2 regions of the Comamonas sp. Tr-654 genome follow, and region 1 is predicted to be linked to the other one. Evidence: predicted binding sites of a transcription regulator. Region 1 holds the regulator's gene; the other holds the start of a gene.

Region 1 (16,181 bases):
AAGGTGGACACGCTGTGGGACAGCCTGAGCTCCGGTGCCCAGGTGCAGGCTCAGCTGCGCCGTCAGCAGCAGGACTCGGCCCAGTTGCTGGGGGTGGCGCTGGAGCGCGTGCTGCCCGTCTCGGCCCAGAAGGGGTTGGTGGCCAAGGTGGGACACAACGACAGCCTGCTTCAGGCCAGCGGCCTGCCCGCCTTCGAGGACCTGCTGGCCAACGGCATCATGGGGCAGCGCCAGAAAGTGCTGCAGACCGCCATGCGCACCAATGTGCAGCAGCTGCAATCGCAGGTGGAGCGCGTCATCAATATGCGCCGCGGCGATCTCGATGATCAGTTGGCCGAGCTTTGTGGTCTGCGCGGCAAGAATGCGACGGTGATCGCCAGCATGCGGTCCCGCATCGAGGCCGAACACAAGGAGTTCGACCAGAGCGCCAGCCGCATCCAGGCCATGCGCAACATCCATATGCGCATGCTCAAGGATCTCTTCCAGCTGCTGAGTTCGACCACGTTGAAGGCCGAGCTGTCGGAGCTCAAAGAGACCCTGGATCAGCGCGGGCTCAAACTGGGCCTGCGCAATGTCTATGAGCAGACCTTCGGACGCCTGCATGCCGTGGCTGCCAGGGTGCAGGTCCAGGCCGATGAAATCCAGACCATGATGAGTGCCTCGTTCAAGGAGCTCAATGCGGAGTTCGGCTTCTCCCTGCAAACGCCGCCGCAGCTGGTGCTGTCCGAGTTCAGGGACGACTTGCGCGGCATCGAGGGCAGCTACACCCAGTACCTGGGGTTGAGCAGCGCTCTCAAGCTCAGCAGCGCCGATTTTTCGCAGCGCCTGATCAAGGCGCTGGCGCTGCGTCTGCGCACGGTGTTCGAAGCGGCATCGAACGATGTGGAAATGTGGAGCAAATCACTGACTGCGCCGGTCGATGCACAATTGCGCGAACGTAAACGCAGTTACACGCGCCGCCTGGAAGCGGTGGACCGCATCAGCGGCGCTGCCACGGAGCTGGAGGAGCGCATTGCCGACATGGAGAATGCGCAGACCCGCCTCGCAGCGTTGCAGACACAGCTGACCAGCGCATCGGCGCAGTTGCTGGATCCGCTCGGCGGCGGGCGACCGCCAGTCGCTTCCATGCCGCTGGACATCAACCTGGTAGCCTGAAATCTTGACTCTCCCTTCGATTGCCACCGCCGTGGTGCAGTGGCAGGCCAGTCATGGCCGCAATCATCTGCCCTGGCAGCAGACCCGTGATCCTTACCGCGTCTGGCTGTCCGAAATCATGCTGCAGCAGACCCAGGTCAGCACGGTGCTGGGCTACTACCAGCGTTTTCTGGATGCCTTTCCCGATGTGGCCAGCCTGGCTGCCGCCCCTCAGGATGCCGTGCTGGCGCTGTGGAGCGGCCTGGGCTATTACAGCCGTGCGCGCAATCTGCACAAATGCGCACAGACCGTGATGCAGCAATGGGGCGGGGCCTTTCCGAAAACGGCCGAAGAGCTGGCGACCCTGCCAGGCATTGGCCGTTCCACGGCCGGTGCCATTTCATCATTCTGCTTTTCAGAGCGGGTGCCGATTCTGGATGCCAACGTGCGCCGTGTTCTCACGCGGGTGCTGGCGTTTGATGCGGATCTGGCACAGTCCAGAAATGAAAAGCAGCTGTGGGAATATGCCCAGCAACTGTGCCCCACCGAGAATCTGCACGAAGCCATGCCGCGCTACACCCAGGGGATGATGGATCTGGGCGCCAGCGTCTGCACATCGCGCAAGCCCACTTGCCTGGTGTGCCCCTTGCATTCCGAATGCCGGGCGGCCCGCGCCGGCAACCCGGAGAACTATCCTGTGCGCACACGCAAGATCAAGCGCAGCTCCGAGTCCTGGTGGCTGTTGCTGGCGGTGGATACGCAGCGCCGCGTATGGCTGCAAAAGCGTCCGCAAGCCGGTATCTGGGCCGGGCTTTACAGCCCGCCGGTCTTTGAAGACTATGCGGCACTGCAAAGCTATGCGCAGGCCGCCTGGTCTCGGGACGGGACCCGGAGCTGGCAGGATCTTCCAGGCTTTCTGCATGTACTGACCCACAAGGATCTGCACCTGCATCCGGTTCTGGTGCCCGTCGATCAGGCGCATACCGCCCTGGCGTCAGAGGCCGATGAATCCTGCTGGGCGGATGCAGCGGCCTGGGCCGAGCTGGGTCTGCCGGCCCCGATCCGCAAGCTGCTCGACGCCGAGCTGGCCTGAGCGCCTGCCGCATGAATGAAAAAAGGTGACGGCCGGCGTCACCTTTTTTCATGGCTGCAGATTTCAGAAGCGCAGTCTGGGCATCAGCATGGAGCAGCGCAGCCCCATCAAGGCCAGCCACAGGGCCCTGGCCTGCGGGTTGTTGCGCTGCGCCTGCAATTGCCGGCCGGCGGCTACCACCTGCTGGCGCAGGACTTGCTGCGCCCTGCGGTCGCCTTGACTCTGTGCGCTCAGCCAGAGTTGCTGGTATTGCTGCACGCTGACCTGGCAAGGCTCGCCGAGTAGATGGCGCGACGAAACGTTCAGCAAGGCCTGAGCCTGCGGGGTGTGTCGTGACTGGCTCATGCGATCTCCTCCTGCTTCGAAGACTTGTTCGGCACTTCGCTCTCGCTGCGTCCAAAGGCGTACCAGTCCACATGGCGGGTGCAGATCATGACCAGGGCCAGCACGCCGAACAGGGCGATGGAGCCGACGACCAGAGCGGTCTGTTCCAGCTGCAGCAGCACATACAGCAGGCCGTACAGGGCCGAGATGGCAATCGCGAACGGCAGGCCGCGTTTGATGCTGCCCAGAATATGGCTGGCATAGAAAGCCAGCAGAGCCACGCAGGAGCTGGCCGCAATCGCATAGGCCGTGGCAAAGCCCAGGTGTTCGGACAGGCTGATGAGCAACAGGAAGAAGCTGCACAAGGCTGAGCCGACCAGCAGGTACTGCACGGGGTGAACGCGCAGCTTTTTCATGACTTCGAACAGGCCGACCGCGACAAAGGTCAGGATCACAAAAAGAATGCCGTACTTGGTGGCGCGCTCGCTCAGCGAGTAGACATTGACCGGGTTGACGAACTCCGTGTCCATGGTTTCGAGGCAGGGGCCGCTGTCGTCATGGCCACGGGCTGCAGAGGCGGCGTAGGTTTCCGAGCTGCCCCAGTAGCCGGGGCTGCAAAGACGTTGCTGGCGGGTGAAGGCCGTGCTGGCAGAGGTGGCCAGCGAGGACAGCTCCCAGCTGGCGGTAAAGCCGCTGTCCGTCACTTCGCGTCGGCTGGGTAGAAAGCTGCCGCCAAACGAGGGATGAGGCCAGTCGGCAGTCAGCGTGACCTTGCTTTCCGTGGCGATGGGGCTGAAGGCGAGCTGCTCCGTGCCCAGCAACTGCAGCTTGATGTCCAGGTTCAGGGCTTCGCCCTTTTTCAGCAGGCTGGCGTCAATCTCTGCCTGAATGCCTTTGCCGTAGCGCTCCAGTGGCGTGCCGGATTCGACCGCCAGATCCTGGCCGTTGGCCTGCAGCGTCGCGCTGCGGATGCCGCGCGGGTCGCTGAGCGCAAATGCCACAAGGACCTTCTTGCAGCGCACCACGGCGTTGGGCTCGCTGGGCTTGGGCAGCTCCGCATACTGCGCGGCATTGGCAAAACCGGCCGATATCTGGTCGTGCAGCACATAGGTGTTGATGTGATGCAGGCCGCGCGAGCGCTCCTCCATCTTGGCATTGGCGTCGTGGTTGAGCGTGTCGGGCAGCAGCATGCGCTGGAATTCCCGTGTGCTGTATTCCACTTTTTTGCCATTGGTCGTGCTGGTGGTTTCCGTGCAGTTCTGCACCAGGGCCGGGCCGATCAGCGTCTGCGTGCCGGCCAGGCTGGAGACCACGCTTTGCACGGCGTAGTCGCGGTTGCGGATGCGGTCTTTGACCACATCCTGAATCATGGACAGACCGGCCATGAGCAAGGCCAGAACGATCAGCAGTGAGACTGTCTTGAACAGCAGTCGGTTTTTCATGCGTGCTCCTGAATGAGGGATTTCAGGACCAGTGTCGGCAGCGACTGTGTGGACGCAATGAAGTCTGTGAAGCGGGTGTGAAGTCCTGCCCGAAAGCTCTGGCCGCCTAGCTTTCGGGTGCGAAATCCAGCGTCACGGCAAGGCCGGGGTGACGATTGTGGACCTGCATGCTGCCGCCATGTAGATGCATGATGCGGGTGACGATGGACAGGCCCAGCCCGGTGCCGCTGCGCTCTCCGTTGGGTCTGGGCGTCGTGAAGAAGCGCTCGCCCAGGCGGGCCAGCAAGGGCTCGGCCACGCCTGGGCCCTGATCGCTGACGGTGATGCGATGCGGGGCCAGCTCGAGCTCGATCACGCTGTTCTCTGTAGAGAAATCCAGGGCGTTCTGCAGCAGATTGCTGATGGCCAGAATGACCAGGCCTGCCTCCCAGGGGCCGCTGCTGTCCACGCCGCTCAGGCGCATGGCCATGCCGCGTTGCTCGGCGTGGCTTTGCAGCGAGTTCATGGCTTGCCGGGCACATTCCATCAGGCTGCAGCCATGGCTGGTGTCCAGTTGCTGACGCTGTTCGAGACGGCTGAGCTGGAGCAACTGGTCGATCAGGTTCTGCAGGCGCAGGCTCTGGTCCACCACCTGTCTGGCGAACATGGCCCGGTCCTGGGGCGGCAGCTCTTCCTGCAGCAACTCGCCCGCGCCGCGTATGGCGGCCACCGGGCTTTTGAGTTCGTGGGTCAGGGCGCGTACATAGCCCTCGATATAGTCGCGCCCTTCCAGGCGCTTGCGCATATTGTCCATGGCTTGGGCCAGCTCGCCCAGCTCGCCGGGCATGTCGGGTATGGCCGCAGGAGCCGAGGTCTGTGCGGGGTGGGCAGACTCGTTGAGCGTGGGGGCCTGTACATGCTGCGCATAGTTGCGCAGCCGGCGCACGTGAAGCACAAACCACCAAGTCACGGCACAGCCCACGGCGGCGGACAGCAGCACAAACAGCAGGCCGCCGCGCAGAATTTTCTGCTCCGCGCTGTCGACGATTTTCTGTACCGAGCTGGAGGGCTTGGAGGCGGTCAGCACCCCGGCAATCTGGCCGTCCACCATGATGGGCGCCGAGACATACATGACGCTGCTGGATTCGTCCTCCTTGACGGCGCGCGTGGTGCGCGCGCCATACTCGCCGCGCAACGTCAGATAGACATCACGCCAGCGCGAGTAGTCGGCGCCCTGGTCCTTGCCCTGAGAGTCGAACAGCACCATGCCCCGGGCGTCGGTGACGGTGATGCGCAGATCCAGCGTGGTCTTGCGTGTGTCCCAGATCCAGGCCTGTATCGGCTTTTGCGTGTAGCCCTGCAGTTGGGTGGCAAAGGAGCTGTCCGCGCCTGCTTGCAGCAGGCCTTTTTCCATGTCGGCACTGGCCAGGGTGGCCAGTGCATAGGCGGTCTCCACCAGCGTGTCCTCGGTCACCTTGCGCACGCTGGGCTTGATCTCCACCATGAAGACGCGCAGCACAAAAAAGGCGGCCAGGCCGTTGATCAGGAAGAAGGCAAAGAAGAGACGCAGGCCCAGACGCATACCGGCTATCCGGGCTGGTTCAGGCTGTAGCCCAGACCGCGGTGGGTGACGATGAGCTCCTGATCGGGCAAGCGCTCGCGCAGTTTGGCGCGCAGGGTCTTGATATGGGTGTCCACCGTGCGGTCCGTGCTCTCGCTGTCCAGGCCCCAGATTTGCTCCAGCAAGGCGTCGCGGCTCAGTATGCGGCCCGCTGCGTTGACCAGGCTCTGCAGCAGCTGATACTCGCGCCTGGTCAGATCCAGCGCCTTGCTGTGGATCAGAGCCCGTTGGCCTTGCTCATCTATTTGAAGAGCCTTCGCAAGCTGGGCGGGCGCTGCAGGCTGAAATTGCCTGGAGCGGCGCAGCAGGGCGCGGGTGCGCGCCAGCAGTTCGCGCGGGCTGAAGGGCTTGGTCAGATAGTCGTCCGCGCCCAGTTCCAGGCCCAGAACCTTGTCCATCTCCTCGCCTCTGGCGCTGAGCACCAGTACCGGAACAATCGAGCCGGCAGAGCGTAGCTCGCGGCACCAGTCCAGGCCGTTGCCGTCGGGCAGGCCAACGTCCATGAGAAGCACGTCAAACGCTGTCCTGCTCCATTGCTGGCGCGCATCGGCGATCAGCAGGCTGTGGGTGACGGCAATGCCCTCGCGCTCCAGTGCGTAGCAAACCGTTCGTGCAATGGCCGGGTCGTCTTCGAGCAGCAGCACATGCATGGCTGGCGTCTGAGGGCTGAGCATGCGGGTCAGCTGATCGGGTGGACGGCTTCCGGGGCCAGGAACTGTTGAGAGACCTGGATGAACTTGTCGCGGAAATCCAGTGAGCGGTGGCGGCGCACGGTGGGCCACTGCTTCTCGAAGTGCCGGGCAAGAGCTTCGACGAGAAAGACCGAGCGATGCTGCCCGCCCGTGCAGCCTATGCCCACGGTGACGTAACTGCGATGGTCTCTGGCCAGCAGCGGCAGCCAGCGTTCGAGGAACTGCTGTATGTCCAGCTGCATCTGCTGCACCTCGGGCAGGGCGCCCAGATAGTCGGAAACCGGCTTGTCCAGGCCCGTCAAGGCACGCAGTTCCTTGTCGTAGAAGGGGTTGGGCAGCATGCGCACGTCAAATACATAGTCCGAGTCGATGGGCATGCTGTGCTTGAATCCAAAGGACTGGAACATCAGCGTCATCTGTCCTGCCGGTGCTTCGATGATCTGCTTGATATAGCTTTGCAGCTGCGCCGACTTGAGGTCACCGGTGTCGATGACGATGGAGCGGTCGCGCAGCAGGCCCAGCAGCTCCCGCTCCTTTTCGATATCGAGCTCCAGTGCCTGGCGCTCGTTGGTCAGGGAGCCGGGGGACAGGGGGTGACGCCTGCGGGTTTCCGAAAAGCGCCTGATCAGCGTGCTGCTGTCGGCGTCGAGAAAAATCATGCGCGGCATCAGCCCCTGCTTTTTCAGGCGATGCAACTGATCGGGCAGCTGGGGCAGGCCCTTGGCGCTGCGTGCATCCATGGCAATGGCCACTTTCTCGTCCTGATGGTTGAGCTTGAGCTCCACAAAGGACTGCAGCAATTCCGGGGGCAGGTTGTCGACGCAGTAGTAGCCAGCATCTTCCAGCGCGTGCAGCGCAACGGATTTGCCCGATCCGGACATGCCGCTGATCAGAACAATCTCCATGGACATGATTTCAAACTCCTCTGACTTTGCCGCTCTTGCGGGCTGCCGTGCTGGCCTTGGCACTTCGGGCCGGGGTGGCCGATGAACGCAGGGCGCTGTTGGCGGCCTGCTTTGCAGGTAATCTTGCCATGGCCAGCATTTCTCTGGCATGGGCCATGGTTGCTTCGGACAGGTGCTCGCCGCCCAGCATGCGGGCCATTTCCATCTCGCGTTCTTCGCCCGCCAGCGGGTCCACGCTGCTGATGGTGGTGTTGGACTTGGGGCGCTTGGTCACCCGGTAATGCTGGTCTGCGTAGGCAGCGACCTGGGGCAGGTGGGTGACGGCCAGCACCTGGCGCGACCCGCCCAGAGAGTGCATGAGGCGGCCCACGGTTTCGGCCACGGCTCCGCCCACGCCGGAGTCCACCTCGTCAAAGATCAAGGTTCCGGCCTGGCCCAGCTCGCTGGTGGTTACGGCAATGGCCAGCGAGATGCGCGACAGCTCGCCGCCTGATGCCACCTTGGCCACGGGTTTGGGCGTGGCGCCGGTATGGCCGGCCACGAGAAAGGTGATCCCGTCCGTGCCGGCAGGGCTGGCGGCTTCGGCATGCTCCAGCTGCACTTCGAAACGGCCCCCCTTCATGCCCAGGCTTTGCATGGACTGGGTGATGGCGCGTGACAGGCGTGGAGCAGCCAGGGTGCGCTGCTGCGAAATTTTGCGCGCCTCGGCCTGATATTTGAGCTGGGCAGCCTGCTCTCTGGCGCGTAGACCCTCGACATCGACGGCGGCATCCAGTTGGTGCAGCTCCTGCTTCCAGCCTTCGAGCAGAGCGGGTAACTCTTCGGGCGTGCGCTTGTAGCGGCGAGCCAACTGCATCCACAGCGACAGGCGTTCGTCGAGATCGGCCAGCAGCTCGGGGTCCAGATCGGCGCGGCGCAGATAGGCTTGCAGCGAGTGGCGGGCATCGTGCAACTGGGCCACACAGGAGCCGAGCACGTCGGCAATGCTCTGAAACTCGGGCTCCAGATGCTCCTGGTCCTGCAGCAGGTGGTGGGCTCTGCCCAATGGGGTGGCCGCTCCTGCATCGTCATCTTCCAGCAGCTGGAGGCATGACTGGGCCGAGTCCATCAAGGTCTGCGCGTGCGACAGGCGCGTGTGCTGGGCGTTGAGCTCATCCCATTCTTCGGCGCGCGGCGACAGCTTGTCCAGCTCGGATATCTGCCATTGCAGTCGCTCGCGTTCGCGCTGCAGATTGTCCTGGGCCGAGAGAGCCTGCTCCAGAGCCTGATGGCTCTGGCGCCAGTCTTGCCACAGCGACTTGAGCTGGGCGGTTTCAATACCGCCGTAGGTATCCAGCATGGCGCGTGCCGCGTCCGGCCGGGTCAAGCTTTGCCAAGCATGCTGGCCATGAATGTCGATCAGCTGATCGCCCAGGTGGCGCAGCTGTGTGGCCGTGGCGGGCGAGCCATTGATCCAGGCGCGGCTGCGGCCCAGGCTGTCTATGACGCGGCGCAGCAGCAAATCCTGCTCCTGCGCAAACCCCGACTCTTCCAGCCATTCGTGAATGTGGGGGGGGCAGTCGAACTCGGCGCAGATATCGGCCTGGGGGCAGCCTTCGCGTACCACCTGCGCATCGGCGCGTGCGCCCAGCACCAACTGCAGGGCGTCGAGCATGATGGATTTACCGGCGCCGGTTTCGCCGGTCAGCACCGTGAAGCCGGTCTGCCAGTCCAGGTCGAGTGACTGGACAATCACAAAGTCCCGCAGGACGATGCGCTTCAAGGCCATGGTCAGACGCCTCCCTCGTTCCAGCCCAGCTTTTTGCGCAGGGTGTCGAAGTAGTTCCAGCCCTTGGGGTGCAGAAAGTGCACGCTGTGATCGGCGCGGGTCACCAGGATGCGGTCGCCATGCTGCAGTGATTTCAGGGACTGCATGTCAAAGTTCGCGCTGGCATCGCCACGGCCGCCCACCACCTCGATAGTCACCTCCTGTGCGTCCGAGAGCACGATGGGGCGGTTGGAGAGGTTGTGCGGCGCGATGGGCACCATCACCCAGGCTGGAATCGAGGGGTGCAGCATGGGGCCGCCGGCCGAGAGCGCATAGGCAGTGGAGCCCGTGGGGGTGGCCACGATCAATCCGTCGGCGCGCTGGTTGGAGACAAAGCTGCCGCCGACCTCGATGCGCAACTCCACCATGCCCGAGGTTGAGCCACGGTTGACCACCACGTCATTCATGGCCTGGGCTTCAAACACGCACTGGCCGTCGCGCATGACACGAGCATTCATCAGCGTGCGTTCGTCTTCCTCGTACTCGCCCTGGAGGATGGGCGTGATGGAGGCTTCAAATTCATCCAGAGCAATGTCGGTGACAAACCCGAGGCGGCCCTGGTTGATGCCAACCAGCGGTGTGCCATAGCGCGCCAGATGGCGGCACACGCCCAGCATGGTGCCGTCACCGCCCACTACCAGGCCGAGGTCGCAATGCTTGCCCAGGCCATCCACGTCCATGCTCGGGTAATCGGGCAGGCCCGCATAGATGGCTGACTGGGTATCCAGAATCACCTCACAACCCATGCTGCGCACATAACCGGCAATCCGTTGCAGTGCTTCGCTGGCCGCATCGGAGGGAACCCCTGCTGCCGGTGTGTGGTACTTGCCGATCAGGGCAATATGGTGGAACGTGGATGTCATCTGGGAAATTACATCATTAAAATGAAATCATGCTCGACGAACGTGCCAAGTTATTGCTCAAAGCGCTGATCGAGCGTTACATCGCTGACGGTCAACCAGTCGGCTCGCGCACTCTTTCACGTGCATCCGGGCTTGAATTGTCGCCTGCCACCATACGCAACGTGATGGCCGACCTGGAAGAGATGGGCCTGATCATCAGCCCTCACACATCGGCAGGCCGCGTGCCGACAGCCAGGGGATACCGCCTGTTTGTCGACACCATGCTGACAGTGGATCGCTCCGATCTTGTAACGCCCGGCCTGATGCCCGAACAGCCGCAGAAGGTGATCGCCAATGCGGCCAACCTGCTGTCCAACCTCTCCCAGTTCGTGGGCGTGGTCATGGTGCCGCGTCGCAGCTCCGTCTTCAAGCATATCGAGTTCGTGCGCCTGTCGGAGCGGCGCTTTCTGGTCATCATCGTCTCGCCCGAAGGCGATGTGCAAAACCGCGTGATCTTCACGGATGTGGATTACGAGTCCTCGCAACTGATAGAAGCCTCGAATTTCCTCAATCACCATTACGCCGGTTTGACAATGGAGGAGGTGCGTGCGCGGCTGCAAACCGAGGTGGAGCAATTGCGGGGCCAGGTTGCCAGCCTCATGCAGGCGGCGGTGAATGTCGGCGCCGAAGTCATGAGCCACCATGATCGTGAGGATGTGGTGATCGCCGGCGAACGCAATCTGCTGTCGGTGAGTGATTTTTCCAGCGACATGGGCAATCTGCGCCGTGCTTTCGACCTGTTCGAGCAGAAAACGCAGATTCTCAGGCTGCTGGACTTCTCCAATCAGGCCGATGGCGTGCGCATCTATATCGGTGGCGAGAGCCAGACCGTACCGTTTGAAGATCTCTCCGTAGTGAGCGCCCCCTATGAACTTGACGGCAAGGTGGTAGGCACTCTGGGGGTGATCGGCCCTACGCGTATGCACTACGACAAGATGATCCAGATTGTCGATATCACATCCAAACTGGTGAGCAATGCTCTGAGTCACAAGCGTTAGGCCCTACAATGGCGAAGTTTTTCTGGTGGCAGCCACGGCTGTTGTCAGTGTTGGGGCGTTAGCTCAGTTGGTTAGAGCAGAGGACTCATAATCCTTTGGTCGTCGGTTCAAGTCCGCCACGCCCTACCAAGCTGCACGAAAGCCTGCTGTCTTCATCGATGGCAGGCTTTTTCTTTGGCCAAACGCGGAAAATTTGCCAGATTTGATCTGGCGGCTGTTTCTGCTCTGCTAGAATACAACCCTGTTGCGGCTGTAGCTCAGCTGGATAGAGTACTTGGCTACGAACCAAGGGGTCGTGGGTTCGATTCCTGCCAGCCGCACCACAAAACGTCAAGCCTCAGAACTGCAAAGTTCTGAGGCTTTTTCGTTTCCGGATCTGGGGTTGCCCGGTTTTCAGATGCCCTCAGGCCTTGGGGATCAGCAGGCTGAAGGTGCTGCCCTGGCCAGGCTGGCTGCTGATCTGCAGACTGCCGCCATGGCGCTGTGCCACGGTGCGTGTGAAGGCCAAGCCCAGGCCTACGCCGTCCATGCGCTGGTGCTGCTGCAGACGTTCAAAGGGCTGGCTGAGTCTGGCTAGTGACTCCTCATCCATGCCGGGGCCGTGATCGCGCACGGCAATGCCCCAGTAGCTGCCCTGCTCGACGATACGGATATCGATCACCGCGCCGGTATCCGCATCCTGCGGCTTGCCGTACTTGATGGCGTTGGTCAGCAAGTTGATGACCGCGCGGTGCAGCAGACCGGGGTCGCCGTGCACGCAGGCTTCGGTATCCGGCAGCTCGAACGCCAGTTGCATGTTCTGCTGGCTGGCCTGGGTCCAGCAGTCCGAGACGGCCTGATCCGCCAGCAGGCCCAGGTCCACAATCTCGCTGCGGTATTGCTGCCGCTGGGCTCTGGCCAGATGCACAAAGTCGTCAGCCAGTTGCAGGGACGACTGGGCGTAGCCCTCTATGCGGGCGAAGAGGGCCTCCTCCGACTCGATGCGCTTGCCCGTGCGCTGCATCTCCAGCAAGGTGATGATGGAGCCAATGGGTGCGCGGATATCGTGGGAGATGAACTGCATGGCCTGGTCGCGCTGGGCCTGTGCGCTGCGCAGGTCGCTGATATCGACCAGGGTGATGAGCCAGCCCGAGGTGGGCGGTGCCTCGAAGGTCTGGCTCAGCAGCATCAGGTGGCGACCCTGTGAGTCGCGCCCCTCGCTTTGACGCGGCAGCGTGGCATTTTGCATGGCGCTGCGGGTCAGAAGGGGGGCGTTGGCGTTGGGCGCTCTGGCAGCGTGTTCCTCGTCACTGGCGGCGTGGCGGAGTTCAGCCAGCAGCAAGATCAGGTCGTCGCCTTGCTGCAGGTTGCGGCCCAGGCTTTCGACATAGTGGTGGGCTGCGGTATTGGCCAGCAGCACCAGTCCGTTGCGGCCGCAGACAAAGGTGGCGGATGGCAGCTGGCGCAGGCTTTCGCTCACGAAGTGATGCAGGGAGCGCAGCTGGCGCGAGGCCTGCTCCACGGCCGAGATGCGCTGATCCAGGGCATCTCCCTTGAGTGCACTGTGGCTGGCAGTCGGCAGCCCCTGGTCCTGCAGATCGCGCAGCTCCAGCGCCAGAAAGCGTGTTGCGGCGCGCAGGCGCAGCCAGCTCCACAGCGGGTAGGCAAGCGCCAGGCTCAGCAGCGCTGCGGCGGGCTCTGTCTGGATATGGCCCCAGCGCGGTGCCAGGCCGGCAATCAGCAGACTGAGCAAGGCCAGCAGGATGCTGGAAATCAGCCCGCCAGAAGGGCCGAACCAGGCAAGGGCCAGAAGGCCCAGCATCACGGGCAGCAGATTGAGGCTGCGGTTGAGCAGGGCAGACGCCGGCTCCAGATGTGTGCCCTGCAATATGCCGTTGAGCACATGGCCCAGCATTTCCACATTGGAGATCAGGCGTGCATTCAGGCCGTTGGGCGCCGTGAACTTTTCGCCGAGGCCGGCAGCGGTCGCTCCGATGAGCACATATTTGCCGCGAAAAGCAGCGGCAGGAATATTGCCGCGCAGCACGTCGATATAGGAGTAGGTGGTGAATGGCGAGCCAGTGCTTTTCTGACGGTCCTGCGCTGCTTTGGCAAAGGCGATGAAGCGGGGCTGCAGCTTTTGCCAGGAGTCGGTGGCCGCCAAGCCGGCTGGCGGCTGGGCCGGTGGCGGGCAGGGGCGGCCGGTTTGGCCCACGCAATGCAGGCTCTGTGCCATATGCCACCAGGGCTGGGACGATGTGCCTTCCTGTGCGTAAAAGCGCCGCACCACCCCGTCGGCATCCATCGGCATCTGGGTGTGGCCCAGTGCGGCTGCTTCGCCGGCAAGACCCTTGAGCGGAGCGGTGGCACCGTTTTGCGCGGCGCGTGTGACGGGCAACACCACATTGCCGCTTTTTTTCAGTGCTTGCTGCAGCAGCAGGTCGTCGCCAGGGTAGTCCAGGTCCTCCTCGCTGAAGACCACATCCATGCCGATGGCGCGAGGCTGGCCCTGCGCGATGCGATCCAGCAAGGCCGCGTGCAGCGCGCGGCGCCAGGGCCAGCGGCCTATGCTGTCGATGCTGTCATCGTCGATGGCCACGATGACGACTTCGGGCGAGGCCGGACGCTGGTGCAGCCAGACCGAGGTGTCCTGAAGAATGCCGTTGATGCGTGGCAGCTGGCCTGGGCCGCTGAGCCACCAGGTCAGGCCGAGCAGGAAGGCGCTGAGCAGCAGCCAGCTCAGGCGCAGATTCTGCAAGCGGCTTTTGCGCGGGCTGGGAGCTTCAACCATGTGGATGGCCCGGGTTGATGCTCATAAAACCGTAGCTTCTAGCGCATGCCAAACATGAATTTAAGGTATGAATCCTATGTAATTTCATGAAATTCAAGCGCTGGCAGCTATTGTTTTTACTGGCGCATCAGACGCAGGCCATCGCCGGAAGTCAGTGTCTGTCCTTCGGACGAGGTCACCCAGTTGCCGGTCTGGAACTGGCGCGCGGCAGAGAGGTTGCTGCGCAGACCGTTGGCATCCTCGACCTGCATCTGCAGATAGTAGGTGCCGGCGGCCAGCTCCTGCGTGCTCCACTGCGGCTGGGTCACCCAGGTATCGACCAGGGGCGCGGCAAAACTGGTGTCGCTAGCCACCACGATGCGGTAGCGTTGGCCCTCTTCGCCAGCCCAGTGAATATGGCTGCTGCCCTCGCCGGGCGCGCCGCCGATCTGCAGCTCGGGCGATTGTGGTGCCAGGGCCAGTTTCATCTTTTGCGGGGCGGCGAAGGGGCCCGCATCCGGCTGGCCGTTGCCCAGCGTGCGGATGCTGCCCACGCGCCACAGATATTCACCAATGGGCAGCTTGGCCAGCGCCTCGGCGGGCAGGGCGCAGTCCTTGAGCTCGCTGGCGTCGATCAGGGGCTGGGCAAAGCTGCCGTTCGCAGCGATGACCTGGATACGGTAGGCTGAGGCTTCGGCCACCTGGGTGCACTTCAGGCCGTGCTGACCCTGTCCGACGGTGGCGTCGGGCGCTGGCGACTCATAGAGCGGGGGCACCGGATGAGCCTTCACGCGCAGCGCCTGCAGGCTGGGTTTGCCGGGAATGCCGTTGGCATCGATGGCGCGAATCGTGGCAATATAGCTGCCGTCTTCCACACCCGTTAGGCGTGCCGGTGACCGGGTGAACAGGCCGCCGCGTACGATTTGCGTCAAATCCTTGTCCTGGGCCAGCAGCACCTGATAGCGCACGGCACCTGCCATGGTGGGCAGGGGCAGGCTGACCCAGCTGGCGTCTTCGATCAAGGCGGGCCAGGCCGCAATATCGGGAGCCGCCAGCATGGTCGTGGGCTTGCCGAGCTGGCCGTCGGCGGACACGGACAGGCCTTGACCGGGCTTGAGCAGTGCAGAGGGCTGGCCCGTATGCACGGCAACCGAGCCTTCGTCGACCGCAGCAGCCGTGCGGCCCTGTTCGTCGCTCCAGACCAGAAACCGGGTGCCGCGCACGCTGGTCGATGCTGCCTGGGTACGTACCTCGAAACGGCGCTCGCCATTGGCTTGCTTGGGCACGTTGGCCTCGATAGCGCCCTCGCGCAGATCAATCACGGACTGCAGGTTGCCGGCACGGCCTTTGCGGCGCATCTGGCGCAGCTCGACATCGGATTCGGACTGCACGCGCACCAGAGAGCCATCGGCCAGGCGCACGGAGACAAAGGCATTGGCGGGAACCTGGAGCGAATCGCCTTCCTGCAGCAGCTGGCCTTTTCGCACGGGCTGGGCCGGCGCTTTGGTCGAGTCGGCGAGATGGTCGAGCGAGCGCGTGCTTTGCACATCGCCCTGCACAAACTCCACCGAGGCCATCGCCGCGCGCAGCAGGCGGGTGGGAATTTCCAGCACCGAGCCGGGGCGCAGACGCAGCGGGTCCTGCACCTTGTTATGGCTTTGCAGCGCCGTCCAGCGCTTGTGGTCGCCCAGATAGCGGGCCGCCAGCTCCTCCAGCGTATCTCCGCTCACCACGCGGTGGGCCATGGCATCGTTGCCGCGCGGCGTGATCTGGGCATGGGCGACACCTGTCGCCGTCATCCCCCCGAATACGACCCAGAGCATGCCAGCGCCCAGCATGGGCAAAGGGGTGCGGGTAGAGCGAAGGGTTGGACGTAAATCAGGCATTGGAAGATCAGAGGCGTAGGGGCTGCTCAAACTCAGGCAGCCGGGGTTGCAGGCTCCGCAGTTTCGGGGGCATCGAGGCGGTAACCATAGCCATAAACGGCCGAGATGGCATAGGGCTGGCCAGCACGTAGATTCAGCAGATTGCGCAGGCGCGAGACATGGGTGTCCAGCGAGCGCGACTGAACCTCGGCGTTATGGCCCCAGACGACCTCGCGCAGATGATCGCGCGAGAGCAGTCGGCCCTGGTTCTGAAACAGCGTCAGCGCGAGCGTGTATTCACGGTGCGTGACTTCCACGGGCTTGCCCTCCATCTCTATGCCGTTGGTAGCGGTGAGAAAGCGGTAGGGGCCGAAGTCCAGCACGCTTTGTGCCGTCAGCGGATAGGCGCGGCGCAGCAGGGCGGCGATGCGTGCGCGCAGCTCGCCCGCGCGGATGGGCTTGATCATGAAGTCATCGGCGCCGCTGGCCAGGCCTTCGACAATGTCGGCCTCTTCGCTGCGGTGGGTCACGAAGATGATCGGCACTTCCTTGCTGATCTGCTCGCGGACCCAGCGCACGATGTCCGGCCCGCTGCTATCGGGCAGTTCCCAGTCGACAAGCAGCAGATCGAAGCTTTCACGACGCAGGGCCTGCTGAAGGGCGGCTCCCT
Region 2 (16,181 bases), 190 kb from region 1:
TGCAGGCTATGGCCGCCGGCGACAAATAGGACTGAGCTGCAGACCGGATCATCCAGAGTGATGTGTGCAGACCTTCAAAATGATGCGCCCCCCTTTTCAGTTTGAGTGTACGCAACATCAACAATGCGGCGCGTTCGCACTTGCGCCAAAATGAATGGTTTTGCAAAACAATAACAAAGGCGGCAATCAGTGCTGACCTTTCACACTATCTCTGGAATCCAGAATGCCAAGCTATCAAGAACTCATCGCTCAGAAAAGTGCACTGGACAAGCGCATCGAAGAAGCGCGCAGCACCGAAGCCAAGGAAGCCCTGGCCACCGTCAAGCAACTGATCGCAACCTTCGGCTTTACCTCTCAGCAGGTCTTCCCCTGGAAGCCTGAAGAAAAGAAAAAGGTCGAGGCCAGGTACTACGACCCCGAAAGCGGCGCGACCTGGACCGGCCGCGGCAAGCCTCCGAAGTGGATCGAAGGCAAGGACCGCAGCCAGTACGAAATCAAGACCACACCTACCGTGGACTTCAGCGCCCCTCGCGACGAAAAGAACCCGTTCCCGGTTCAATAAGCGGCCCGGCCCGCTCAGCCCCCAGCATCCTGCTCGTCGGCAGTGGCGCCTTGAGCATGCGCACCAGGGCCGTCACGTTCAGGCATTGGATGAGCAGATCTCCGTCATTGGCACGGATCAAGCAGTCCACCAGCTGATCTGCCGCACCCGCCATTGCAGGAGCCAGTCGCAACTGCCCGCTCTCGAAGCGCACCACGCCTTCGAGATCGCTGACCAGCACGCCCAGCTTGAGCCCCTGATGCTCCAGCACGATCACCTGGCTTTGCGCCGTCCTGGTCACGGGCTTGCCAAAGAGCAGTGCTCCCAGATCAAAGACCCAGACATAGCCGGCCACGACTCCCTGGCTGCGCCTCGCCAGCGTACCCACACAGTGCGGCAAGCGACCGGCTGAAACGGGGGCGATGGCCGAGGCACTCTGGGCCTCGAGCACGCAGGCCGCATCGACGGCAAGCACGCTGCGCCCCACAAAAAAAGTCGCCATCTCCATGCCCAATGCGCTGCCCTGACTGGGCGCCGCCAGGCCTTGCACCCTGGTATTGCGACGACCGACAGCCGCCAGCGCATCGTCCTGCACGGCACCAAAAGCCTGCACGGACAGCGCAAGCACCTCTTCGCGATAGCCGTCGCTGCGCTTGAACTCCCGGTAGCCGCTGCCCGCCGTTATCGCCACCACGCAGTACTGACCTTGGTACACCATGGCACGGGCCAAGCTCTGGCCTGGCGCCAAGGCCAGCATCTGCGGCGGCAGATCCACCCGCATGCCTGGCTGCAGCTGCACATCCGAGGAGGACATGACCATGCCCGATCGGTTCAGGTAAGCCACCTGTCTGCTGCTTGCGCCTCCTGCCTGCACGTCGGTCACGCCTTCCAGCATGGCCTTGAACTCACGCTGTGCATGAAACACCAGGCCAATCCCGCCCAGCACCATCCCGTCGGCGTTGCGTATGGCCGCGTGATAGACATAGGTCGGGCCATCATCCTCGTGCTGCACACAGGGCCGCCATGGAGACACGTGATAGGCCTGGGTCCCCGCCAGCGCCAGGACCTGGTGCAGGCTGTCCGCCTCTATATGGCTACCCAGCAGTTCCTGGCTCTCTGCCTGCCCTCTCTGGCTGACGGCCACAACTTTGCCGCGGGCGTCATAGACCATGATTTGCTGGTAGACCGTATAGAGATCGTGAATGGCGGTGAGCAACCCGCACACCTCGCTCACCAGATCCCCGGCCCTCTCCCCCAGGGCAAGGGCCTCGAGCAAATCGGACAGCTGCGGCGTCAAGGCCCACCAGCGGCAGTCGTTGGCGCGCTCGTAGAGATTACGATCCAGCAGATCCACCAGCAGACTCGTCAGCAGGCTGTTGTCCCGCAGTGCGGTATTGAGCACCGTGCCATAGAGCGCATCAATGGATTGAGAGAAGACCTCGTTGGTCCGCGCCCCCGTCTCGCCAATCTGCTCCAGAACGGCTTGCAGCCGCGTGTTGTCCATCTGCTTGCCTGCAGTCATCACTCTCCCGTTCCAGACCACACGGCGTATGGTGTCCGCCGCGCTGTGGATGGCGTGCAGAGGCGGGCAGAAACGGTGCGCATGTGTCAGCAGGCCCTGAGCCACCGCGGGATCCAGCCCATCCAGACCCGCTTGCAATTGAAGACCGAAGGCCAGCTCCAGCGGCGTCATGATCTGCGCTCGCCAGCCCTGAGGGCCCATATAGCCTTGATAGCCTGCCGATGCCGCAGACTGCACCAGATAGGTGCATCCTCCATGCACATGCAGCACGCTCGCACCATCACGGTGAGGCCGCACATTCGCGCCCACACCAATCCAGTGCAGATCGCTGCTGGCCAGCACCTGGCCCTGCTCATCCAGCAGCAGGGCGATGCTGGTCTGCGCTTCTGGTGCGCCACTGCCGTCGACCTGGTCGCGTCCGCTCCAGATGCCTTGCATCTCGCCTTCGAAGTCGAAGCACAGGCACAACACGCCCATGGCTTGCCTGTTGATGGGGTCCAGCATGCGATGCGCATAGATCAGACCGCAGTCATGGCCGGGCAGCAGGTCGGTTGCACCAAAGCTCTGCACAAAGCCTGGGCTTTGCAGCGCACGAGCAATCAACGCATCCCGGCATGGCTGATCTGTGGCCAGACTCCTCTTGCGCGCACTCGCTCGCACCTGGCCTTCTGCATCCAGCAGCAGAATGTCCGCATAGACCGTGTATTTGCTCCGGTAGGCTTGCAGACGCCGGGTGATGACTGCCTCATCGCCATCCAGTCCAGCCATGAAACTGCACAGCACGGCATCGGTCGCCAGAAACCCCACATCGGCCGTGCGCTCGTAGAGATTGCGCACCAGAGTATCGATCAGATGCTGTGCCTGACTGGACAGCCCTGCCGTCACTCCAGCCACCGCCTGCATGACCATGGAGCGCACCAGATCCTGCTCCAGCCGCTCGAAGCCGCCACGCGTGGCGGCCATCATGGGCAACAAGGCCTGCGCTTCCTGAGGGCAATTCATCTTGGCGGAGGACTCTATGAGCCGCCACATCAGATTCAGCTCCCTAAGCGAACTCTCGCAGCGCCCGACCTGGCGCATATGAGGAATGAAGACGTCTGTCTGCAGCAGATCCTGGGCGCGCTGCGCCGGGGCAGTCATGGTTTCTAGAGGCATGTTCTGGCAGAGCAAAAGCCAGGCCTATTTGTAAAAACACGTTACACATGGCTCAGAACAAACCCTGCTCCTTGACCAATTTGCCCTCTGATCGGCTGGGGGGAGGTCTTGAAAGCTCGGGAAATTGCCTTATTATTAGCACTCAATGGGGTTGAGTGCTAACAGCTTGACCCTAGATATTCCGAATGTCGGCCAGGATGGCTGGCAAGTCTTGTTTCAACTTTGTTGATGTATTTAGGAGTTGGTATGAACCTGCGTCCCCTGCACGATCGCGTGATCGTCAAGCGCCTCGAAAACGAAACCAAGACAGCCTCGGGCATCGTGCTCCCTGATGCTGCCACCGAGAAGCCTGACCAGGGCGAAGTGCTGGCTGTGGGTCCCGGCAAGCGCAATGACAAGGGCGAACTGATCGCCCTGAACGTGAAGGTCGGCGACCGCGTTCTGTTCGGCAAGTACTCTGGCCAAACCGTGAAGATCCACGGCGACGAGCTGCTGGTCATGAAGGAAGACGACCTGTTCGCAGTCGTCGAGAAGTAATCCTTCCCGAACACCTCCCCTATTCATAGCTGCCGGCGATTGATTGATAAGCGCTGGCAGGACATTTGAACCCCATTCTTTAGGAGCCAAAAATGGCAGCAAAAGACGTAGTTTTCGGCGGTGAAGCACGTGCACGCATGGTTGAAGGCGTGAACATCCTGGCTAACGCAGTCAAGGTTACCCTGGGCCCCAAGGGTCGCAATGTGGTGCTGGAGCGCTCCTTCGGCGCCCCCACCGTGACCAAGGACGGCGTGTCCGTGGCCAAGGAAATCGAACTCAAGGACAAGCTGCAGAACATGGGCGCCCAGCTCGTGAAGGAAGTGGCCTCCAAGACCAACGACATCGCCGGTGACGGCACGACCACCGCTACCGTGCTGGCCCAGGCCATCGTGCGCGAAGGCTCCAAGTACGTGGCTTCCGGCCTGAACCCCATGGATCTGAAGCGCGGCATCGACAAGGCTGTCGCCGCCCTGGTGGAAGAGCTGAAGAAGCAATCCAAGGCCACCACCACCTCCAAGGAAATCGCCCAAGTCGGCTCGATCTCCGCCAACTCCGACGAATCCGTGGGCAAGATCATTGCTGACGCAATGGACAAGGTCGGCAAGGAAGGCGTGATCACGGTTGAAGAAGGCAAGTCGCTGGACAACGAGCTCGACGTCGTCGAAGGCATGCAGTTCGACCGCGGCTACCTGTCGCCCTACTTCATCAACAACCCCGAAAAGCAAGCCGCTGTTCTGGACAACCCCTTCGTGCTGCTGTTCGACAAGAAGATCAGCAACATCCGCGACCTGCTGCCCACACTGGAAGCTGTGGCCAAGGCCGGCCGTCCTCTGCTGATCATTGCCGAAGACGTTGAAGGCGAAGCCCTGGCGACTCTGGTGGTCAACACCATCCGCGGCATCCTGAAGGTTGTGGCTGTGAAGGCACCTGGCTTCGGCGACCGCCGCAAGGCCATGCTGGAAGACATCGCCATCCTGACTGGCGGCAAGGTCATCGCTGAAGAAGTGGGCCTGTCGCTGGAAAAGGTGACCCTGGAAGACCTGGGCCAAGCTCAACGCGTCGAAATCGGCAAGGAAAACACCACCATCATCGACGGTGCTGGCCAAGCTGCTGAAATTGAAGCCCGCGTCAAGCAAATCCGCGCTCAGATCGAAGAAGCGACCAGCGACTATGACCGTGAAAAGCTGCAAGAGCGCGTGGCCAAGCTGGCCGGCGGTGTTGCCGTGATCAAGGTTGGCGCTGCCACCGAAGTCGAAATGAAGGAAAAGAAGGCCCGCGTGGAAGACGCCCTGCACGCCACCCGCGCTGCTGTGGAAGAAGGCATCGTGGCCGGCGGTGGCGTGGCCCTGCTGCGCGCCAAGCAAGCCGTTGGTGCCCTGGCTACCGGCAATGCCGAACAAGACGCCGGCATCAAGCTGGTGCTCAAGGCTATCGAAGCCCCTCTGCGCGAAATCGTGGCCAACGCCGGTGGCGAGCCTTCGGTGGTCGTGAACGCCGTGCTGAACGGCTCCGGCAACTACGGCTTCAACGCTGCCAACGACAGCTACGGCGACATGCTGGAAATGGGTATCCTGGATCCCACCAAGGTGACTCGCACTGCTCTGCAGAATGCCGCTTCCGTGGCTTCACTGCTGCTGACTACCGAGTGCATGATCGCAGAAGCCCCCAAGGCTGATGCAGCTCCTGCCATGCCCGACATGGGCGGCATGGGTGGCATGGGCGGCATGGGCATGTAATTGCTCTGCTGCTACCGGGTGGTATGCACCATCCGGTTTTGCACAAAAGGAAAAGGCCGCAGATGCGGCCTTTTCCTTTTGAGTCGCGCTTCACGAGCGGCTCTTCTCCGGACACAAAAAAGCCAGCCGATATCGGCTGGCTTTTTTTGTCCAAGGATTCGCCTCAGAAGCGATGACGCAGACCGATGGTGATGCCGGTACGCTTTTTCGCGCCATTGGCATCGAGCATCACGCCCGCACCGCCTTTGGTCTTGGTGTGGTCCACCGCGAAATAGGCATCGGTACGCTTGGAAAAGGCATAGTCGGCCACGGCAACGATAAAGTCTGCCTTGCCGTTGAAAGCGCCAGTCGCCGATCCCGATTGCTTGGCATGGTAGTAGTGCATGCCGGCATTGAGCTGCGGCGTGACTTGGTAGCCAAAGCCCACCTTGAACATCTCACGCTTGTTGGCAAAATTGCCAGGGGCATTGCCCGCGATAAAGCCACCATTGGACGAACCTGTCCAATATGCATTGAGCAAGCCGGCATCAAAAGCAGCACCTGCGCCCGCAGCCGCCAGACTATCCTTGACCTTGTTCTGGCCGTAGCCAGCCATCAGATAAAGAGGCCCGGTGCGATAGGAGCCGCCCAATGTCCAGGCATCCACATCGGTGCCAGCTGGCAAGGTCGAGCGCTGGAAAGCACCGCCCACAGAAATGCCGTTGGCAGAATAGCGCAGATAGCCGCCTGCAGTCTTCAATGCCAGGCCGCCTGGAGTCATATCCACTCCAGCCCCTTTCTTCGCAAAGGTATTGCTCTCGTCAAACGAGTACTGCAAGCCCGCACGAACAGGGCCGAACTCGGCCACGTACTTCAGCATATTGTTTGCGCGCGCGCCCAGAGACATGCCGATTTCAGGCTTGTAGGCATCCATATAAGGGGAATATGGGAACGATGCGTAGGTAGAGGTGACCAGATCGAACAAGACGTTGTACTGGCGACCCATGGTCAGCTGGCCAAAGCTGGTGCTGCGCAAGCCCACCCAGGACTGGGCGAAATAAGGCTGTGCGGTGCTGGGAGTGCCAGAATCCGTCCAGAAACGATTTTCCAGATTGGCAATCGCCGACAGGCCACCGCCCAAGTCTTCCTTGATATTGATACCCCAGCGGCTTTCGGACATGCCGCCGCCAATCATTTTGGTCAGACCGCTTTTATTCGCTCCCTCATTATTCGTATGGCGAATTGCCGCATCCACAATGCCATATAGCTGAACGCTGCTTTGTGCATATGCCAGAGTTCCCATGGTTCCCAGCACAGCCAAGGCCAATGTTTTTTTCACAAATGAAGCTGCCATTGTGTTGCCTCTCTCTTAATTCAATTCGCAAACAGTTGGTGGAAAATTCATTCTAGAAATGCTTTCCTCAACCGCGCGAGCATTGGCACAAGCGCAACACAGGCCTTTCCCTCTGGGGGCAAACCTCTCAGCAATCACCCTTTAAGGTCTAACCCGGAAAAACAAAAAAGGCCTGTCTTTCGACAGGCCTTTGGCTTTTAAACAGTTACTGGCTTACACCAGCAATTGATTAGAAAGCGTGGCGGATACCAACTTGCACGCCGGTTTGGTTCTTGCCCAGACCAACAGAAGTGTTCACGTCCTTGGCTTGCAGAGCCAGGCCGGAGTTCTTGTTGTTCTTCAGGTAAGCCACGGTACCGTACAGAGCAGTGCGCTTGGACAGGTTGTGTACATAACCCAGAGACAGTTGGTGAGCCTTGGTGTTGTCGCCCTTTTGGTCGTAGAAAGCGTACTGAGCCTTCACTTCACCCACGCCACCCACGGGAGCCGAGACACCCAGAGCGTAGTTGTTGAACTTTTCGCTGGAACCAGCGTTGGGCTTGTACTTGATCTGTTGAGCCTGACCCACAACCTTGGCCACGCCGAAGTTGTAGGAAGCGCCGATGGACATTTCGTCGCGGTCACCCAGATTGCCGTAGCTCAGAGTGCCGTAAGCAGCAGTCACGCTCAGGGGGCCATTGTCATAGCCAACGTTACCACCGATGTAACGACCACCCTTGCCACCCAGAGTAGCTTGGTTAGCCTTTTCGTCGAAAGCGTAGCTGATGTTGCCGGTGAAGCCGCTGAAATTGGGCGAAGAGTAGGACAGCATGTTGTCCTTACGGATCGTGTTGCCGTCAGCCAGACCGGAAGCAGCCCAGTCCTTGTAGCCCATGAATTGGCCGATACCGGTAGCGCCGAACAGGTCATACTTCAGACCAGCACGGAAAGTGGGGGTGGTTTCACGACCCAGGCGAACTTCACCGAAGTTGCCGGACAGACGCACTGTGGATTCGCGCTTGAAGTCAAAGCCCGAAGCATTGCCGTTGTCACCGAAGATTTCGCCTTCCAGCCAGAAGCCAGCCTTCAGACCGCCACCCAGGTCTTCAGTACCGCGCAGGCCCAGACGGCTGGTTGCGTTGCCGCTGGTGCCAACACCGTACTTGCTGTCGCCAGCAGCGTTGATGTTGTTCACGTAAGACACGCCAGTGTCAACGATACCGAACAGAGTCACGGAAGATTGAGCCATTGCGGCGCCGGAAGCGGCCAGCACTGCCAGGGCGATCAGAGATTTTTTCATTACGAGTTACTCCAAGGTTTAGAAGGGCGCCGGTTCTATGGGAGAGAGACTTGAGCCTCGAGCTCCACCGGTTTCCCGCGCCAACCTCCTGGTGGGGAAGTTGGGTCTATTGCACCAGACCCCCGAGCCCAGCGCAAAGGAATTCACCCAAAACTGCTCGATTCGGCGCGTTTTCGTTGCACCACCGCAACAAACTCCGGACCGTACTAGCGGGCACACCCTTAGGGGTTTCAGCCTAGCATTGCCCCAACGCAAGTTGCGGATGAATCACTCTGGTGTACCTTATGTGCATTGACGCCACACGGGCGCCGCACTGAGCTCTTTTCACCATGGACAAGTTTCTGACCGCTGCCGATGCAGCTCTTCGCACTCTCTTTGCCGACCCGGTTGCCTCCGAACGTTCGCCCGCTACAGGAATTGCCGAAGCCGATTTAAGCGATGAGCAGCGACGGCTCTCTGCAGCCTTGATGCGCGTCAATCATGTGGGCGAGGTCTGTGCCCAGGCCCTGTACAACGCCCAGGCCATGGTCACCAAGGACATGGAGCTGCGCGAACATCTGCTGCATGCCGCGCGCGAAGAAATGGACCACCTGGCATGGACCCGGGAACGCCTGCATGCCCTGGGTGGCAGGCCTTCGCTGCTGAACCCGCTGTGGTTTGCGGGCGCTTTTGCCATCGGCACGATTGCCGCCAAGATCAGCGATGCCACCAGCCTGGGTTTTGTGGTCGAGACCGAAAACCAGGTCTCCGCCCACCTGGGCAGCCATCTGGGCCGCCTGCCTGAGGAGGACGAGGCGTCGCGTGCCGTAGTCGAGCGCATGAAGGATGACGAGGAACGTCATGCCGCTGCAGCGATCGATGAAGGTGCGATGCAACTGCCCCCGATTGCCCAGGGACTGATGCGTGTGGCAGCCAAGGTCATGACTATTACAGCGCACCGTATCTGACGTATCACACGGAGACGGACACTTTGTTCAACAAAAAACGGGCCTTAGCGGCCCGTTCTTTGTGATCGTGAGTACGACTCAGGCTTCGACGATGTCGAAACCCGTCGTGATTTCGGCGGTCTTGCCCAGCATGATGGTGGCCGAGCAGTATTTGTCGTGGCTCATGGCGATGGCACGCTCGACGGCGCCGGCAGGCAGGTTCTTGCCGCTGACCGTGAACTGCATATGGATCTTGGTGAACACCTTGGGGTCGACATCGGCGCGCTCGGAAGTCAACTGCACGCTGCAGCCCTTCACATCGTGGCGGCCACGCTTGAGGATGAGCACCACATCGTAGGCCGTGCAGCCGCCGGCGCCGGCCAGCAGCATCTCCATGGGGCGCGGAGCCTGATTACGACCGCCGTTGGCCGGGTTCTTCTCGTCCGGCGCGCCATCCATATTGACCACATGGCCGCTGCCGGTCTCTGCCACAAAACCCATGCCCGAGCGCGTTCCGGTGGCCGCGCCTGTCCAACTAACCGTGCATTCCATTGTTTTTCCTCTCGTAACTGTTGCAATTTTGCATCAAATACATAAAAACCCGAATCTTTTGATGCACAGAAAACACAAGCCTCATACAATACAACCCAAGCGTTACCTGTGAGGTCAAACCCGCAGGCAGACTGCAGATTACTGGTTAATCCCGATCTGTATCGCACCCCTTGTCTCCTCCACCTCCTCTAATGGTGGATTCAGCCCCTAGCTCTTGAGCTAGGGGCTTTTTTTCGTGCCTGCTCCCCGGGTTTCTCAGAGCAACAGCATGCACCTCTTGAGCGAGTACTGCAGCGCAGCAAGCAAGCGCCTATCATGGTCGGCTTCCATGCACCCGGCAGGCTGATTACCCTGGCTCTGGTGCTCTGCTTTCGATTTGCACCATGACCCAAGCCCTGACCCCTGCCGATTATCTGACTCGCATCCTCAATGCACGCGTCTATGACGTAGCCGTGGAGTCGGATCTGGACATTGCCAAGAATCTCAGCCGCCGCCTGCACAACAAAGTGCTTCTGAAGCGCGAGGACCAGCAGCCCGTGTTCAGCTTCAAGTTGCGCGGCGCCTATAACAAGATGGCCAATCTGACGGCCGAGCAGCTGCAAAAGGGCGTGATCTGCGCCAGCGCGGGCAACCATGCCCAGGGCACGGCGATGAGCGCCAAGAAGCTGGGCTGCCGCGCCGTGATCGTGATGCCCACCACCACGCCCCAGGTGAAGATCGATGCCGTGATCGCTCTGGGCGGCGAGGCGGTGCTGGCCGGAGAAAGTTACTCCGACGCCTACAAGCACGCCGTCAAGCTGCAAAAGTCCGAAGGGTTGACCTTTGTCCACCCCTTTGACGACCCCGATGTGATTGCCGGCCAGGGCACCATCGCCATGGAAATGCTGCGCCAGCTGCAAAAGCTGGGCAGCCAGCGTCTGGATGCCATCTTCGTGCCCATCGGCGGCGGCGGCCTGATTGCCGGCATTGCCAACTACATCAAGGCCGTGCGCCCCGAGGTGAAGGTGATCGGCGTGCACACCAAGGACTCGAACGCCATGATGCAGTCTGTGCAGGCGGGCGAGCGCGTGGAGCTTGCCGATGTGGGCCTGTTCGCCGACGGCACGGCCGTGAAGCTGGTGGGGGCGGAAACCTTCCGCGTCACCCAGGGCCTGGTGGATGACTATGTGACCGTGGACACCGATGCTGTCTGCGCCGCCATCAAGGACATCTTCACCGACACCCGCTCCATCGTGGAGCCATCGGGCGCCCTGGGCGTGGCGGCCATCAAGCAGTACGTGGCCAGGCACAAGACCAAGGGCGAGACCTACGCCGCCATACTGAGCGGCGCCAATATGAACTTCGACCGCCTGCGCTTTGTGGCCGAGCGTGCCGAGGTCGGCGAAGAACGCGAAGCCCTGTTCGCCGTCACCATCCCCGAGGAACGCGGCAGCTTCAAGCATTTCTGCGAGGTGGTGGGCAAGCTGCCCGGCGGCCCGCGCAGCGTGACCGAGTTCAACTACCGCATCAGCCACGACAGTAAGGCCCATGTGTTTGTGGGCCTGACCACGCCGACCAAGGGTGAGTCCGAGAAGATCTGCAAGAACTTCCAGAAGAACGGCTTCGAGGCGCTGGACCTGACCTTTGACGAGATGGCCAAGGAGCACCTGCGCCACATGGTGGGCGGCCACTCGCCGCTGGCCCAGGACGAGCGCCTGCTGCGCTTTGTCTTCCCCGAGCGTCCCGGTGCACTGTTCAAGTTCCTGAGCCTGATGGCGCCGACCTGGAATATCTCGCTGTTCCACTACCGCAACCAGGGCGCCGACTACGGCCGCATCCTGGTCGGCATGCAGGTGCCGGCCAAGGACCACAAGAAGTTCGACAGCTTCCTCAAGAACCTTGGCTATCCCTGGGTCGAGGAAACCGGCAATCCTGCGTACCAGTTGTTCCTGAAGTAAAAAACAGGAGCTTCTGCCGCTTACTCAGCATGAATTTCAGATAAAGAAGACTCTGAAATCCATGAATATCAAGCGCAATTAGCTCCTTTTTTATTCACAACCCATGCAAGCCCTGCGCCACTATCTGCTGGCCGTCCAGTTTTTCAGCCGCATCCCCGTGGCTGGACGTCTGGCGGCCTGGGTGGGCTGGAGCCCCGAGATGCAGCGCGCCAGCGCCGCGCATCTGCCGGGAGTGGGCTGGCTGGTGGGCCTGTGGGCTGCGCTGCTGCTGGGAGCCCTGCTGTGGCTGCTGCCGGCAAGCCCCTGGTCGCCGCTGGCGGCGGCGCTCATCAGCACCGCCGGCACGCTCTGGCTGACCGGCGGTTTCCATGAGGACGGCCTGGCCGACGTTGCCGACGGGCTGGGCGGCCTGGTCGCGCCCGAGCGCGCGCTGGAGATCATGAAGGATTCGCGCATCGGCGCCTATGGCGTGATGGCCCTGCTCATGGCCCTGCTGACCAAGGTCGTGCTGATCGCCCTGCTGCTGTCCGTGATGCAGTCGTTCTGGGGGCCGGTGCCGGTGCTCATCCTCGTGTGCTGCATTCATGTGCTGTCGCGGTTTGCGCCGCTGGTGCTGATGCACAGCCTGCCCCATGTCGGCCTGGTCGCGAGCAGCAAGACCCTGCATATCGCGGGCAGGCAACTGGGCTGGCAAGGCCTGCTGACCGGCGGCCTCTGGTGCCTGCCGGCACTGGGGCTGCTGGGCTGGCTTGGCGTCTGGAGCTTTGTGCCCAGCCTACTGGGAGCCATGCTGGTCACCACCTGGCTGCTGCAGCGCTGGCTGCGCAAGCGTCTGGGCGGCATGACGGGCGATTGCCTGGGCGCCTGCCAGCAGCTCAATGAACTGGCGCTGCTGCTGACCAGCTGCATCTACCTGCGCCAGTTGCTTCAGGCATGAAAACACTATGGCTGGTGCGCCACGCACGCCCCTTGATCGACACCGAGCGCTGTTACGGCCGCCTCGATATCGCCGCCGATGCAGAGGCCACCCGGCAGGCCGCACAGGACTTGCTGCCATCTCTGCAGCCCCTGCATGGACAGTTGCAGATCCGCCATTCGCCGCTAAAGAGGTGCAGACAGCTGGCGTTGGATCTGCAGGCACTGGAGCCCGATTTCGTCTCCACCGCCGACCGCAGATTGCTGGAGATGGATTTCGGCCATTGGGAAGGCATGCGCTGGAATGACATCGGCGAAGCCGCCATCAGCGCCTGGGCGCAGGATCTGGCGCTGCATGCGCCCGGCGACGGCGAATCCCTGGCAGACATGCTGCAGCGCGTTCACGAAGCGCTGCAAGACGCAGCCGCCGGCGACAGCGCACATATGGTGTGGATCTGCCACGCAGGCGTGGCGCGCTGCGCGCAATGGCTGCTGCAGCATGGCCGCCAGCTGCCGCAAAGCCATGAATGGACCTTGCCTGCGCCCGCCTATGGGCAGTGGCTGCGGCTCGAACTCAGTTGAATGACGCCATGGGTGGCCTGGGCAATTGCAGCACCGTGCTGGCCGGCCCGTTGGCGGGACCCAGTCGCGCTTCGCGCGCCGCCAGAGATTGCAGAATCACGCCCTCCTCCACGGCTTCACCCACGCGCACGGCCCTGCTGCCCTTGCCTTCCACGGCAATCACGGCGGCACCGCCACCAGTTTCACGCCCGGCCAGTACACCCAGCAAGGCATAGCGGCTGGCCACTGGTGCAGCCACGGCGGCAACAGGCGCGGCGACCGCCCCCAAAGCCTTGGCCATGGCCTGGGCATTGGCCTGCACCGGCTGCGCAGGCAGGACCGAGGGTAACTGCTCACTGGCGCTGCCAACGAACCGGAGTGTCCAGAACACCACCACCGCAGCGGCAATCGCCCACAGCAGCAGGGTGGTGAGCTTGACCTGCATGGGGATGCCTTGACCTGGATTGAAAGATTGCGTTCGCATTCGACGATTATGATGGTGCAATACTGCATTTTTCCTACAGTTTCCAATGAGCACCAACTGCCGCCATCCGCTGTCTGCTATTCGCCACGCCGCATCGCGCGGCTTTACCCTGATCGAATTGATGGTGGTGCTGGTCATCATCGGCGTGCTGGCTGCCCTCATCGTGCCCAATGTGCTGGACCGTGCCGACGATGCCCGCGTAACCGCCGCCAAGACCGATATCGCCAATATCAACCAGGCGCTCAAGCTCTACCGTCTGGACAACCAGCGCTACCCCACGGCCGAACAGGGTCTGCAGGCGCTCGTGGTCAAGCCCACCACCGGCCCGGCTCCGCAGAACTGGAAACCCTATCTGGAAAAGCTGCCCAACGATCCCTGGGGCAATCCCTATCAATACCTGAACCCCGGCGTGAAGGGCCCCATCGACATCATGTCCCTGGGCGCTGACGGCAAAGCCGGCGGCGAAGGCAAGGATGCGGATATCGGCTCCTGGCAATAGCAATGAGCCCCCACGAGAGCATCGACCCCACGCTCCCTCACTGCGTGTGGTCGCTGCCCCCAAGGGGCCCTGACCGGCTAAAGCCGAGTTTCGCCCTGGGGCTGCCCGGCAGCGAAACGTCCTCCGTCTAACCCGCTTCACATCAGCAATTCGGCCGCTCACTCCTTCATGGCTCAACTCAAACACGCCGGATTTACCTTGCTGGAGTTGCTGGTGGTCATCTCCATCATGGCGCTGGCAACGGCCGGTGTGAGCCTGGCCATACGTGACAGCGGAGAGCAGCAGCTCGAGCGCGAAGCCCAGCGCCTGGCCACACTGCTGGAGTCGGCACGCGCCCAGGCCCGCACCAACGGCACGCTGGTGGTCTGGCGCCCGCTGCCACAAGGCTTTCGCTTCGAAGGTCTGCCGGCCAATGTCAAGATGCCCACGCAATGGCTGCAGACAGCCGTGCTGGTACAACCCGCCACGCCCGTAGTGCTGGGGCCGGGGCCGCTGATTCCAAGGCAGAGCATTACGCTGTCGCTTCCCGGCAGCAACTCGGCGCCGCTGCAACTGGCCACCGACGGGCTTCGCCCGTTCAGCATTCAAAGCCTACAGGTGGCGCCATGAAACCCGCACTGCAGCAACGCGGCTTCACACTGATCGAGGTGCTGGTCGCGGTCGGCATTGTCGGCGTCACCCTGCTGGCCGGCCTTCAGGCCAGCAGCGCGCTGACGCGCAACGCCCAGCGCCAGTCCGACGTGATCCTGGCCCAGCTCTGCGCGCAGAACGAGCTGGTGCGACTGCGGCTGTTCAATCAGATGCCGGCAGTCGGCGATTCAACCATCAACTGCCAGCAGGCCGGCAGACAGATGCAGGTACAGCTCAGCGTGCGCCCCACGCCCAATCCCAGCTTCAGGCGCGTGGATGCCCAGGTGTTTTCCGAAGCGGCTGCAGTGCTGCGCGTCTCCACCATCGTCGGTCGTTACTGAATCATGAGCAGCATGCGCAACAGAAGCCATGGTTTCACGCTGATCGAGCTGCTGGTCGCCCTGGCCGCCATGGCCCTGCTGTCCATCATGAGCTGGCGCGGCATCGACGGCATGCTGCGCGCGCAGGAGGTGACGCGTGAACGGGGCGAGCAGCACGCCGTCATGCAGACCGTGCTGGCCCAGTGGAATGCCGACCTCAACGCGCTGATGCCGCTGCAGGGGCGCCAGGTGCTGGACTGGGATGGCCAGGTGCTGCGCCTGACGCGCAAGACCAGTGCCGCTGTCGACAACGGGGCACTCGTCGTGGCCTGGAGCCGACGCAATGTGGACGGCCGCTCCCAATGGGTGCGCTGGCAATCGCTGCCCGCACGCACGGTCAGTGAATGGAACGATGCCTGGAACCAGGCAGGCCAATGGGGCCGCAATCCCTCCAGCGACCAGATGCGCCGCGAAACCGTGCTGATACCGCTCGATCTCTGGCGTGTCTACTACTACCGCAGCAATGCCTGGACCAACCCGCAGTCCAGCGATCAGGACGGCGATGACGGCAGCAGCGTCGGCAGCGACGGCAATCCCGTGCTGCCCACGGTGCCCGACGGCATACGCATCGAGCTGACCCTGCCGCCCGGCCGCGCGCTCAACGGTGTGATGACGGTGGACTGGGTCAACCCGCTGCGCTCCAACTCACGATCATGAAATCCGCCCTGAGTCGCTTCGTGCCTTCCCCCCAAGGGGACACCCCCATCGCTGCGGGGCGGCCCTTGCTCGGGGTTTCCGGCTTGGGGCGCGCCAGTCTCAGGCGCACGCGCCAACGCGGTGCAGCGCTGCTGGCTGCCATGCTGACGGTGGTGCTGGTCGCCACCCTGGCCTCGGCCGCGCTCTGGCAGCAATGGCGCGATGTCGAAATCGAGACCGCCGAACGCAATCGCGTGCAGGCCAACTGGTTGCTGCTGGGCGCGCTGGACTGGTCGCGCGTGGTACTGCAGGAGGACTCGCGTGCCAACCGCAGCAACCCGGTAGACCATCTTGGCGAGCCCTGGGCCGTGCCGCTGCAGGAAGCGCGCCTGTCCACATTCCTGGCCGCAAAGAACAATGTCAGCCAGGTGGACGACGGCCTTGCCGACATGCAGGACGCCTTTCTTTCGGGCGAGATCGTGGATCTGCAGTCGCGCCTGAATCTGCGCAATCTGCTCAGCGGAGCCGATTCAAGCGTGAAGGAGGAAAACCTCAAGC

What was found. Region 1 encodes HrcA, which represses chaperone genes, less so after heat shock. Its sites were predicted from a motif close to TTAGCACTCNNNNNNNNNGAGTGCTAA; they were not measured.
Region 2: a site for HrcA is predicted at 3,354-3,380, ahead of groES (co-chaperone GroES). Genes of this name have one in related genera too.

The regions. Positions count from the first base shown of each region.
Region 1 covers NZ_VWWQ01000003.1:415,291-431,471, reverse strand. The annotation lists gene F3J24_RS11620 (dynamin family protein) at 1-1,155, shown strand, start outside; gene mutY (A/G-specific adenine glycosylase) at 1,160-2,227, shown strand; gene F3J24_RS11610 (hypothetical protein) at 2,291-2,572, opposite strand; gene creD (cell envelope integrity protein CreD) at 2,569-3,993, opposite strand; gene creC (two-component system sensor histidine kinase CreC) at 4,100-5,554, opposite strand; gene F3J24_RS11595 (winged helix-turn-helix domain-containing protein) at 5,560-6,243, opposite strand; gene rapZ (RNase adapter RapZ) at 6,273-7,196, opposite strand; gene recN (DNA repair protein RecN) at 7,201-8,958, opposite strand; gene F3J24_RS11580 (NAD kinase) at 8,961-9,860, opposite strand; gene hrcA (heat-inducible transcriptional repressor HrcA) at 9,890-10,897, shown strand; tRNA gene F3J24_RS11570 (tRNA-Ile) at 10,950-11,026, shown strand; tRNA gene F3J24_RS11565 (tRNA-Arg) at 11,144-11,220, shown strand; gene F3J24_RS11560 (CHASE2 domain-containing protein) at 11,301-13,667, opposite strand; gene F3J24_RS11555 (FecR domain-containing protein) at 13,784-15,490, opposite strand; gene F3J24_RS11550 (response regulator transcription factor) at 15,565-16,181, opposite strand, start outside.
Region 2 covers NZ_VWWQ01000003.1:606,971-623,151, forward strand. The annotation lists gene F3J24_RS12490 (GNAT family N-acetyltransferase) at 1-29, shown strand, start outside; gene F3J24_RS12495 (H-NS family nucleoid-associated regulatory protein) at 224-562, shown strand; gene F3J24_RS12500 (chemotaxis protein CheW) at 519-3,203, opposite strand; gene groES (co-chaperone GroES) at 3,465-3,755, shown strand; gene groL (chaperonin GroEL) at 3,848-5,491, shown strand; gene F3J24_RS12515 (porin) at 5,655-6,824, opposite strand; gene F3J24_RS12520 (porin) at 7,054-8,103, opposite strand; gene coq7 (2-polyprenyl-3-methyl-6-methoxy-1,4-benzoquinone monooxygenase) at 8,433-9,050, shown strand; gene F3J24_RS12530 (OsmC family protein) at 9,129-9,581, opposite strand; gene ilvA (threonine ammonia-lyase, biosynthetic) at 9,965-11,518, shown strand; gene F3J24_RS12540 (adenosylcobinamide-GDP ribazoletransferase) at 11,622-12,455, shown strand; gene F3J24_RS12545 (histidine phosphatase family protein) at 12,452-13,015, shown strand; gene F3J24_RS12550 (general secretion pathway protein C) at 13,008-13,478, opposite strand; gene gspG (type II secretion system major pseudopilin GspG) at 13,525-13,977, shown strand; gene F3J24_RS12560 (prepilin-type N-terminal cleavage/methylation domain-containing protein) at 14,146-14,586, shown strand; gene gspI (type II secretion system minor pseudopilin GspI) at 14,583-14,948, shown strand; gene F3J24_RS12570 (type II secretion system protein J) at 14,952-15,644, shown strand; gene gspK (type II secretion system minor pseudopilin GspK) at 15,641-16,181, shown strand, end outside.